DNA from 2 places in the Veillonella magna genome. Region 2 is predicted to be linked to the other one. Evidence: riboswitches for the same ligand, from Rfam matches in the RefSeq annotation. Region 2 holds a riboswitch; the other holds the start of a gene.
The links. A riboswitch is a leader RNA that binds a small molecule or an ion and turns the genes downstream of it on or off. The one in region 2 is predicted to bind thiamine pyrophosphate.
Positions count from the first base shown of each region.

Region 1: linked by a shared signal. The riboswitch ahead of thiW (energy coupling factor transporter S component ThiW) and the one ahead of thiS (sulfur carrier protein ThiS) in region 2 are both predicted to bind thiamine pyrophosphate.

Region 1 is NZ_CAUGKU010000002.1:73,681-79,909, forward strand. It holds gene rpsU (30S ribosomal protein S21) at 1-61, shown strand, start outside; gene Q5873_RS01850 (GatB/YqeY domain-containing protein) at 83-538, shown strand; gene Q5873_RS01855 (type I glutamate--ammonia ligase) at 689-2,584, shown strand; TPP riboswitch at 2,702-2,800, shown strand; gene thiW (energy coupling factor transporter S component ThiW) at 2,854-3,351, shown strand; gene thiD (bifunctional hydroxymethylpyrimidine kinase/phosphomethylpyrimidine kinase) at 3,378-4,166, shown strand; gene thiM (hydroxyethylthiazole kinase) at 4,249-5,040, shown strand; gene thiE (thiamine phosphate synthase) at 5,042-5,704, shown strand; gene tpx (thiol peroxidase) at 5,955-6,229, opposite strand, start outside.
Region 2 is NZ_CAUGKU010000008.1:93,760-99,988, reverse strand. It holds gene Q5873_RS06100 (MFS transporter) at 235-1,416, opposite strand; gene Q5873_RS06095 (pirin family protein) at 1,804-2,700, shown strand; TPP riboswitch at 2,762-2,868, shown strand; gene thiS (sulfur carrier protein ThiS) at 3,014-3,217, shown strand; gene thiF (sulfur carrier protein ThiS adenylyltransferase ThiF) at 3,220-3,915, shown strand; gene Q5873_RS06080 (thiazole synthase) at 3,976-4,779, shown strand; gene thiH (2-iminoacetate synthase ThiH) at 4,792-6,000, shown strand; gene Q5873_RS06070 (thiamine phosphate synthase) at 5,993-6,229, shown strand, end outside.

The DNA.
Region 1 (6,229 bases), on a different contig from region 2:
ACCGAGCGTAAAGAGAAAGAAAAAATCTGAAGCAGCGCGCAAACGCAAATTCAGAGGATAAGATTTATCTTGGAGGCATTGTATGTCCTTAAAAGATCAGCTTAAAGCGGATATGAAAGACGCTATGAAGGCTCGCGAAGCGGGCAAGACAGCATTATCGGTTATCCGAATGGTTAATAGCGCAATAAAAAATGTAGAAATCAATGAAAAACGAGAACTTGATGACACGGATGTTATGGGGATCGTGGCAAAGGAAATGAAGCTTCGTCAAGATTCTTTGGCAGAATTCAAAAAAGGACATCGTGATGATTTGATAGCTCAGGTAGAAGCCGAAATGGCCGTGCTTACCAAATATTTGCCGGAACAGCTTAGCGAAGATAAAATTCGCGACATCGTAACGGCTGTGCTCAGTGAAATGACTGCACCGATTAAGATGGGAGATGTAATGGCAAAGGTTATGCCGCAAACAAAAGGCAGAGCTGACGGGAAATTGGTTAATACCATTGTTCGTCAGGAGATTGCGAAAATTAACGGCTAAGCTATTGACATACAGTTAGGAAATATGATAGTATTTCCGTAAAAGATAATACTGGTCAATGAAGACCCCTTAGCCTATTGTGTAATGCAATGGGTAAGGGGTCTTTTTGCTATTTGACCAGTTGAGAAAACAGTGAATGGAGGAGCTATTATGGCAAACGAATTATTGTATTACATTCCGGCAGGGCAGTATGGTAAAGAAGGGGTTTTGGCTTTACTGGAACAGCACCCGGAAATTAAATTTGTATCGTTGGTAGGTGTTGACTTGGCAGGTAACGATACGGATGAAAAAATTCCAATTTCCATGTTCTTTGATGACTACGAAGATTTCTTCGAAGGACGCATGGTACAAACCGACGGCTCCTCCGTTGTGTTAACGGACATTGCTACGCTCAATAATGCGCGCGTTGATATGTGGGCCGATGCCAGTGTAAATTGGTTTATTGATTATAATTATGAAAACCTCGACCCTATGACAGGATTGCCTACAGGTACTCTTCGCATTCCGGCCTTCCTTATGCACTGCGATGAATATGTAGACTCTCGCTCTATTTTAAAACGCAGTGTAGATTACGTAAAATCCGAATTGTTGGCTATGCTTAAAAATAACTATGTTCCGGGCATGGATCATGTAAAGGGCGAAGACATCGCTGATATTTACTTCACTACAGCTACGGAATTGGAATTCTGGGTTAAAACACCGTCTAAGGTGGTTAGCACAAAAGAATTGTCTACGTCTCAGAAATTGCAGGAACAATATTGGCAGCGTACGCATGGTGCCGTACGTACTGCGATGGAACAGGCGGTAGAACGCCTTGATCAGTATGGTTTACACGCAGAAATGGGGCACAAAGAAGTAGGCGGCGTTAAGGGTAAAATCGATGACGAAGGTCACATGGATCATGTATTGGAACAGTTGGAAATCGACTGGAAATATACGAGCAACCCTTTGCAGACGGCAGATAACGAATTGCAGGCGCGTATCATTGTTCGCGAAGTATTCCGCGAAAACGGTCTTGATGTAACCTTCCAGGCAAAACCGATTATTGGCGTAGCCGGTTCCGGTGAACATACTCATTTTGGTTTGATGGCTAAATTGAAGAACGGCAAGATGGTTAATCTCTTCTCGCCGGAAGATATGAAAAAGGCTGCCTTGAGTCCGTTGGGCATCGGCGCTATCATGGGTCTTCTTAAAAACTATGAAGCTATTAACCCGTTCATTTCCTCTACGACAGACTCTTTGAATCGTTTGAAACCCGGTTTCGAAGCACCGGTTTGTATCGTAACCTCTATCGGTGAAGATCCCAGCGTGCCGAGCCGTAACCGTACCATTCTTTGCGGTCTGATTCGTGATATCGATAATCCGATGGCAACGCGTTTTGAATTGCGTTCCCCGAATCCGTACACTAATACATACACTGCTTTGGCGTTGATGTACTTAGCTGCCTTTGACGGCATGAGCTATGTAATTAACTCCGGTAAGACTCCGGCACAGCTTCTTGATGAATTGTCCAAGGCACCGGAAGATGTAACGGATTACCTGGAAACCGGTCGTGCATATCGTTCCGAAAAAGATGTGTTCGAAGATTACACGCAGGAAGAACGCGATGTGATGTTTGGTAAACCGCCGGCAACGGTATGGGAAAATGTGTTGGGCTATAAAAACCATCCGGAAAAAGTGGATGTACTCAGCCGCGGGAATGCATTCAGCCGTCGTTTGATGGATTCTTTCATCGCCGGTGTCATGACTCGTTGGACGTTGGAATTGGCTAATCGTATTGTACCGGCTAACATCAAGGCGGTACGTGCTATGAAGCCGGTTCATACTACGGACGATGTAGTAGATACAGCTCGTTGGGATGCTGTAAACGAATTGCGCATCTATTTGGCTAAGGATACTGCTACGGCTAAGAGCTTGTTTACTCGTATCACCGAAGCCATTGCGGCGAAAGACTATGATACGGCTTCTGCTTTACAGGTAGAAATGAATGAAAAAATGCCTCTCTTGGAAGCAAAATATGCAGAATATGTGCGTAACATTCTGTAATAAGTCATAGATTACACGAAAGAGTTCCTTCTCGTAATGAGGGGGAGCCCTTTTTGTAATGCCTCTGTACCTTGTCAGATTAGACGGCTGTTGTTATAATTGAATTAAATTCATAGGATAAGCCACTAGGGGTGCTAACTGCTGAGATTGACACCAGTCAAATCCCTTTGACCTGATCCGGATAATGCCGGCGTAGGAAAGTGGTGTACCGTACAGTAGGGACACCTCACCATTCCGGCGGAGGTGTTTTTTATTTGGAGGTGTGTTGTATGAAGAAAAGTATTATCGCAGCTATGTTTATTGCCATCGGTGTGGCGCTGTCAACATTTCATGTTACTATTGGCGGTGCCAAAATATTTCCGGTGCAGCATATGATTAATGTTATACTCGCAGTGTTGGTAGGTGCACGCTACAATGTGTCGGCCGCCTTTGGCACATCATGCTTAAGAAATCTATTGGGGCTGGGTTCACCATTAGCCTTTCCCGGGAGCATGGTCGGTGCATTTCTAGCGGGACTTACATATCGATACACAAATAATATTGTGTTGACGGCCTGTGCAGAGGTGGTGGGTACCGGAATTATCGGAGCTATCATCAGCTATCCTATTGCTGCATTTTTATTGGGAAAAGAAATGGCGATTATGACGTTGATTATTTCCTTTACGGCAAGTACGGCAGCCGGTTCGTTCATGGCCGTTCTGATTTTGTATGTATTAGAGCGTAAAGGAATGTTGGAACGTTTACGCCATGGATTGTATTCGTTATAAACGATGTGAAGCAAGGAGGTAACAGTATGAAATTAGCAACAGCGTTGACAATAGCCGGTACGGATCCGACCGGCGGTGCAGGTATTATGGCCGATTTAAAATCGTTTACGGCGCGTGGTGTCTACGGGATGGCTGTGGTGACCAGTGTGGTTGCGCAGAATACGATGGGGGTACGTGCCATTGAAAATATTTCACTGGATATGCTGGAGGCACAGCTAAAAGCGGTGTATGATGATATTTCCCCTATGGCGGTTAAGACCGGTATGTTGGCTACGGCAGATATGATGCGTGTTATTAAACCGTTTTTATCAAGGGCAACACCATATGTAATGGATCCTGTTATGGTGGCAACCAGCGGAGATGCATTGATTGATGAAGAGGCCCGTCACCATTTGATTAGTGAACTTATGCCGCTGGCCACATTGGTTACACCTAATTTACCGGAAGCGGAATTTTTGGTAGGACGCAAGCTTACAACAGAAGCAGATATTGATAAAGCGGCTCATGAAATTTTGACGGAGATGGGGCCGAAGGCAGTAATTATAAAGGGTGGTCATATCGGAGCGGATGCTACCGACTATTTATATGTCAAGGGAGAAGAACGAAGAACCTGGACATCGCCCAAATTCGATACACCGCATACTCACGGTACAGGCTGTACCTTCTCGGCCGTAATTGCTGCGGAATTGGCAAAGGGCAAATCAATTGCCGAAGCAGTGGCGGTAGGCAAGGCTTTCATTACGACAGCCATCAAAGAAAATCCGGGCTTAGGTAAGGGACACGGACCGGTAAATCACATGGCTTATCACGAGTGATGTAGGAATACACCGGTAAGCCGGTTATACATCGATTGATTAGAGTTAAAGAAGAGATAACAAGAAAGAAGGACACACGTACATGAAGTATATGGACCTCGTTCGCAGCAAACAGCCATTGGTTATTTGTTTGACGAATGATGTAGTGAAAAATTTTACGGCAAACGGTCTTATCGCAGTCGGTGCATCACCGGCTATGAGCGCGCATGCCGATGACTTAAAAGATTTATTGCGTTATGCAGGAGCACTGTTAATTAATATAGGTACTGCCGATGAACGGTCGGAAGCGTTGTATCATGCGGCTATGACGATTGCTAATGCGTATGGCGTGCCGGCTGTGTTGGATCCGGTAGCCTGCGGCGCATCGGCATTTAGAAAACGCATTGCCCTGGAATTATTAGAACAGCATAGCTTTGCCGTTCTTCGCGGTAATGCCAGCGAAGTGGCAGCCCTAATCGGGGAAAGGGTACAAAGTAAAGGGGTGGATTCGCAAGCTGCGGAGGACGTAGCAGCTATTGCTCGGGCTGCTGCCAAGACCTATGGACTCACCGTGGCTGTTACCGGTGAAACCGATGCAGTTTCAAACGGAAAGGAAGTTTGCTTGTTGCACAACGGATCGGCGATGATGCCGAAAGTCGTAGGAACCGGTTGTCTGTTAGGGGCAGTCGTAGCTGCTTATGTAGGTGTGGCCGCTGATGATACGTATGAAGCCTGTGCTGAAGCACTGGGCATGTATGCGGTAGCCGGCGAGCTTGCGGCGGAAGCACCTTTGGGACATCGTCCCGGTCATTATGCGGTACATTTTATTGATGCACTGTATACAGTAACGGACGAAGCGGTTCGTCAACGTTTGTATAAGGAGGTGCAGGCATAGCATGGAATATAAACGAATTCCCGTACGACCAGCATTGGCAGTCTATTTTATTTGCGGCACCCAAGATTGTCCGCACGATCCGTTGGATACCATAGAAACGGCCTTGCGCAGTGGAGTGACGATGTTTCAACTGCGCGAAAAAGGGCAGGGCTCGTTAACCGGAGATGCAAAGCGAATCTTTGCCAAGAAGGTACAGCAACTTTGTAAAACCTATGACATTCCTTTTTTAGTAAACGATGATATTGACCTAGCCTTAGAGCTTAATGCAGATGGTATTCATATTGGCCAAGATGATATGGATATTGTCGAGGCCCGTCGATTATTTCCTGATAAAATCATCGGCTTGTCTGTAGGTAACGAAGAAGAGTATAGACAGTCAAATGTAGCGTTAGCCGATTATATCGGTACCGGACCGGTGTATCCTACAATTTCAAAAGACGATGCATCACCGGCAACAGGGACGGCGGGAATTACATGTGTGCGACAATTAGATGCAACAATCCCCATAGTAGGTATTGGGGGAATTACGGCTGGCAATGCGGCTGATGTCATTCGTGCCGGCGCAGACGGTGTGTCGGTTATTTCCGCTATCAGTCGCGCGGACAATGTAAGTTGTGCAGTAAAAGCGTTGCGCGAAGCAGTATACGGCGTGTTAGACAAATGAGGATACGCCGGAGACGTACGTCGCAGAGCTAGTCAACTACATATAGCAAGATATAATTTAATTACATAGATACGTGAATGTATAGCGAAAAGATTGTAAAAAAGATTCTGTAAAAAGATTGTACAAAAAGAATATATAAAAAAGAGATGTAACAACGGAGAACAGGCTCCATGTGTTACATCTCTTTTTATTTGTACTAATTGTTAATCAGCCGTAATATGCATGACGGCGATATGTGTTACCCTATAAATTAGAGAGCAGCTTTAGCGGCTTCTACAGCAGCATCGAAGTTTACAGCATTAGTTACTTCCGGAACATATTCAACGTAAGTAACTTTGTCGTTTTTGTCAACAACAACGATACCACGAGTCAAAAGACGAAGTTCTTCAATTAAGAAACCATAGTTAGTACCGAAGCTTGCATCTTTGTGGTCGGACAAGGTAACAACGTTGTCAACGCCGGCAGAACCGCACCAACGTTTCTGTGCAAACGGCAAGTCCATAGATACAGTCAATACAACAACGT
Region 2 (6,229 bases):
ATATGCATGACGTTATGTACAAGATAGACACCACTTTTTTGTATAAAGAAGAGACAGAATAGTTTTATAAGAAGTCAGAGAGAAATAGATTATAAAGGCTATTTTATGTATCTTTAGTAGGATGAAAGCAAAGGGAGAATCATAAAAATTATTTTGATGCGGTATGTGAGTAGAGTTTTTGATGCGCTGTGCAAGTAGAGTAAAATGGTTTATTGGATATAGGTATATACGATGTTATGACCGGATGCGTAGGAATACCCATAATGCATTTAACATAAAGAGAATTCCCGTTGCCCAGAAGAGAAAGGTGAAGCCAAACCAAGCCATGAGTGAAGCACCGCCGATGGATCCCAGAAAATAACCGAAGAACTGCATGGATTGATTATAGGAAAATACTTGGCCGGAATATTGCTTAGGTGTATGAGAAGAAATATAGGTATTAAGCGCAGGTAGGAGTCCGCCTAATCCTAAGCCAAGAAGAAAACGCAACAGGCCCAGTTGCCATACATCGGTGACGTAGGCCTGGGGAATATGAAGAAGCCCTACGTATAACAAAGCGATGATAAGAACTTTGCGAGGACCGACGCGATCGATAAGACGACCTAAGAAGGAACTACTCACCATTTGAGCGAAGCCGGTTGCCGAGAATACAAGCCCGGCCAATAATGCCAAATGCTCTGTAGCCGGTGGAACGATGTCACGCACATACACAGTGATGATTGGCTGCAGGGACATAAAAGCTACGGCATAGATAAAGGAAGAGACGGAAATAATAACGAGCTGTTCAAAAGAGTCCAGTTTATGACGCAACTCGGAGAATCCTTGCTTTTCTACCGTAGGCTGCGGTGTAAAATTTTCGTGGATAAAAAACAGTGTCATTAATGTGGAAACGCAAAGCAGGGCGGCAGTGATAAAGAAGGTGCTGCGTATACCGAATATGCCCGCTAAATAACCTCCGATGAGAGGACCCAATAAGGCACCGGCTAAGTTGGCGCTGGCTAATAAACCGAGAGCCCAACCGGTATGCTTTTCCGGTGTTTCCGTAGCTACCAATGTAATGGAACCGGAAAAATAGCCCGACACCAAGCCTTGCAATAACCGGACACCTACCAGCTGAATAGGGCTGGTTACAAATCCGATCAGTATGTTACAAATCATCATGCCAAAGCCGGCACGGAGAAGAATAATTTTTCTGCCTTTGCGATCGGCCAGCTTGCCCCAAAAGGGAGCGGATAAAGCAACGACCACATGGGTAATGCCCATAGCCCAGCCGGACCAAACGGCAATATCCTTAGAACTTTCCATCCCCAGTTCGTGTAAATAAATCGGTAAAATAGGGGCTAGTTGACTGATGCCCGTTGATGCCAGAAAAGCACCGAATAAACAAATATAGACGGTGCGTCTCCATGGTTCCATAGCTAATCACTTCCTTACCCATTGTGTGTTGTATTTTACAGTCCATAACAGACTATGATATGTTATCTTGTTTCATAATCTATTTCTGTTCTATAGTTATTATACGATGAAAACTATTAGGGAATAAATAGTTTCCTATAAAAGAATGCTGTAAAAAGAGATATATTAGGCTACAAAGTAAAGATGATATTGATTGTAGATGTATGGCGCTGTTTTTGAAATACTTGAGCTATAGGATATCCTACAGAAAAATAAAACTGTAAGTATAGAAAAGTTGACTACAATATAAAAATATAGTATTATAATGGCAAATTGAATACATCGAATATTATGGATATAAAAGAAGACGGCATCAGCGATGTCGAAAAGAGGAAGGAATGATATAGTATGAATAAAGAAATTAGAAACGTAGAGGAAATTATCAGAGGGATTGGATATCATTGGGTAGGTAACGGATTTAAAGTAAATCAGTTGTTGCCGGCAGCTGTATATGGTCGTGATATGCGTAGGTATTCTCCGTTTTTGTTGATGGATTACAATGCGCCTACTATATTCCCGGGCACAGAAGACGAAGTTGGTGTAGGTGCCCATCCGCATCGAGGTTTCGAAACAGTTACCTTTGCGTTCGAAGGTAAAGTAGAGCATCATGATAATCGTGGTAATCATGGTGTTATCGAGCCCGGCGATGTACAGTGGATGACCGCCGGTGCCGGTATCCTGCACAAGGAGTATCATGAAAAGGAATATGCCAAACATGATCGTTCGTTCCGTGTGTTACAGCTGTGGGTGAACTTGCCTATTGAACATAAGATGGCAACACCGGGGTATCAAGCATTGGAAGCCAATCAGATGGGAACGGCAACAATCGGTGATGATGGTAAGGATGGTGAAGCCATTGTGGTAGCCGGAGAGGCGTTTGGTGCCAAGGGACCGGCGCATACGTTCACACCGATGAATATATATCGACTCAAAGTAGCACCGGGGAAAACGGTAACGGTACAGGAACCGGAGAACTATCATCTGTTAATGCTCACCATTTACGGCACGGCAACCTTGAATGCTAATGAAACAGTAAAGCAAGGAGAGCTGGCAGTATTTGCCGATGAGGCCGGTCAAGTTACAATTACAGCCGGTGAAGAAGGGGCAGAACTCATCGTCCTTAGCGGCGAACCAATTAATGAACCGATTGTAGCAGCCGGTCCGTTTGTGATGAATACACAGGCAGAAATCCGTCAAGCGGAAAAAGATTTCTACGATGGAAAATTCGGTACGTGGAATTTCTAAGAAATGTTTCAGTCATTATTTACTTGACAATAGCGTAATGCAAAGCGTATGATTGCTTTGTAAAAATAATAAGGGGAGCTTGTGTGACAGGCTGAGAGGAAGCTAAAGACTTCGACCCGCAAACCTGATTTGGGTAATGCCAACGTAGGGATTATATAATGAAGATTTGCGGGAATAGGTAGATGACCTATTCCCCTTTTATTTTTTCAATAGAATTATAGCAGGGCCATGTGATTGAACAGAGTTCATGAAGGGGGACACCACCGCGGGTGTCATCCTTTGTGAGCTCTTTTTTAGAAAGGAGGAAATATGTATGGTAAGGCTTTTGGTAAATGGTAATAGTGTAGAAATCGCGGATCCAATATCGTTGGCACATTGGTTAGAAAGCAAAGGCTATGCGATTAAAACTGTTGCTGTAGAACTTGATGGTACTATTGTAGAGCCTGAAGCATATGAAGCCATAATACTAAGTGATAGCATGCAGATAGAAGTTGTTAGTTTTGTTGGCGGTGGATGATAATGGAAAAAAATAAACAGAAGACAAATTTTAAGAGCATAGATTCATGGCCACCTTTGGAAACAGAGGAGAATGATGTACAACGCTTGTGGCAGGCTTTATGTAGTCGCCATGGCAGAGACGTGCAGGAACAATTAGCCAAGGCACATGTGGCAGTTGCCGGATTGGGAGGATTGGGATCAAATATTGCCGTTCAATTAACTCGTATTGGTATAGAAAAATTAACGTTGATTGACTTTGATAGGGTAGATATAACAAATTTAAACAGACAGCATTATTTTTTACACCATGTGGGACAGTATAAGACGGAGGCATTGCGTAAAATTTTAGCGATGATTAATCCCGGCATACAAATTACTTGTATTACCGATAGATTGACCCCGTCTACTGTGATCCCTTATTTACAAGAGTCGACGATCGTTTGCGAAGCGTTTGATGTGGCAGATCAAAAAGCAATGTTAGTGAGAGAGATCCGTCGACAATTACCGGAAATAACTATTGTGTCAGGTAATGGTATGGCCGGTTATGGAAGAACGAATGATATGTGTGTAAAACGTTTAGGAACTCATCTATATTTATGTGGCGATGGGTATAGCGGGATCGAAGGAAAAAATTCCGTCATGGCGCCAAGGGTTGTATTATGTGCTTCACAAATGGCTAATGTGGTGACGTCTATTGTACTGGGAGGAAAACCGTGAGGTAGGAAAATATAAGTTAAACCGGTAAAAGATGTAGAAGAAGGAGGTAAAGGCGTAGGTATGAAAGAAGATATACTGATGACAGCAGAACAGAATGGACAAAATGATGAATGGTATTTGGGTGACCATCGATTTTCATCACGGTTTATTTTAGGCTCGGGTAAGTTTTCATTACCCTTAGTACAAGCTGTAACGGAAGCAGCTGAGGTAGAATTGATTACATTGGCTTTACGGCGAACAAATGAAGGCGGTGCGGCTAATATTTTAGAGTATATTCCGTCAACAGTGAGTATAGTGCCTAATACTTCAGGAGCACGTAACGCAGAAGAGGCTGTGCGGATTGCTCATTTGGCTCATCGTATTTGTCACACACCGTTTATTAAAATTGAAATCATGAGAGATAGCCGTTATCTATTACCGGATAACCAAGAAACCGTGAGAGCAACAGAACAGCTGGCGAAAGAGGGATTTGTAGTTATGCCTTATATGTTTCCCGATTTGACAGTAGCAAGAGATTTAGTGCAGGCAGGGGCGGCGTGTGTAATGCCTTTGGCAGCACCGATTGGTTCTAATAAAGGGCTTATTAATAAAGAATGGATTCAATTGTTAGTAGACGAACTTTCAGTACCAATTATTGTGGATGCCGGTATAGGAAAACCGTCGGAAGCATGTGCGGCTATGGAGATGGGGGTTACGGCTATTATGGCTAATACAGCTATTGCCACAGCTAAGGATATTTCCGGAATGGCTAAGGCATTTAATATGGCCATTCAAGCCGGTCGTAGGGCGTATGTATCCGGCATGGGACGCGTACTTGAACGTGGTGGACAAGCATCTTCACCTCTTACGGGATATTTACGATAGTAGGAGGAGAACATGTACGATATAAACAAGACAATTATAAATGATGTGGTACGACAAGCATGGCAGCAGACACGAAGCGATTCGATGTCATATATAACCGGTATGGAAGTAATTGATGAAACATTGATGCACAAGGTTATATCTGCCAGAGAGGCATACAGACCAAATGAATATACCGCCATTGATGTGGAAGAGGCTCTGCAAGCGGATCGACTGTCATGGAAGAATTTTGGCGCACTACTATCACCGGCAGCAAAGCCGTATTTGGAGGCAATGGCCCAGAAGGCTAAGGCTGTAAAAGAAGCGTACTTCGGAAATGGCATACAGCTTTTTACCCCGTTATATTTATCTAATTATTGTGAAAACTATTGTGTGTATTGTGGGTTTAATTGCCATAATACAATTAAGAGGGCAGCACTCAATCGTGATGAAATTGAACGAGAAATGCAGGCTATTGCCTCTACAGGCCTACAGGAGATTTTATTACTTACCGGTGAGAGCAGATCCATGTCGGATATTCCCTATATTAGTGAAGCATGCCAAATAGCCAGAAAGTATTTTCGGGTTATTGGGCTTGAAATATATCCGGTAAACAGTGAAGAGTATGCATTATTGCATCAGTGCGGTGCTGATTATGTAACGGTATTCCAAGAAACGTATGACAGCCTGGTATATGAACAGTTACATCTTGCCGGTGCCAAGCGCATATTCCCCTATCGTTTTCATGCACAGGAAAGAGCTTTGCGCGGCGGCATGCGTGGAGTGGGATTTGCAGCGTTGCTAGGATTAGCTGATTTTAGAAAAGACGCATATGCAACAGGGATTCATGCTAGACTGTTGCAACAAGCCTATCCGCATGCGGAAGTTGCTTTTTCATGTCCACGCCTACGGCCTATAAAAAATAATACATCAATAACTGCTACAGGTATTGGCGAAGCAGAGCTATTACAGATTGTGTGTGCATATCGTTTATTTATACCTTCCGCATCTATTACGGTATCAACACGGGAGTGTGCTCGTGTGCGGAATGCGATGGCAAGCATTGCAGCAAATAAATTGTCCGCAGGTGTAAGCACTGGAATAGGGACTCATAGTGAAAAGACAAATCATGATGGGGATGCACAGTTTGAAATTGCCGATGGACGATCTGTTTCTGAAGTATGTGCAGATTTAGAAAAGCTAGGCTTGCAGCCGGTGCCGGTGGACTATATATATGTTTAAGTTAACTGCATGTCAAGAGGATGGTAGGACTACACTTCCATGGATAGTGATTACTGATAGACATTGTGCGGAACAACCGCTGGCATTACAAATCGCTGAGCTTTGTAAGGTGTATACACCACAAGCTATTATTGTTCGAGAGAAAGATGTAACAGATCCAATATATGAAAAAATATGGCAATCGATTTCTTCTGTTGTTGGGAAGAAACAAATTTCAGTACTTATGCAC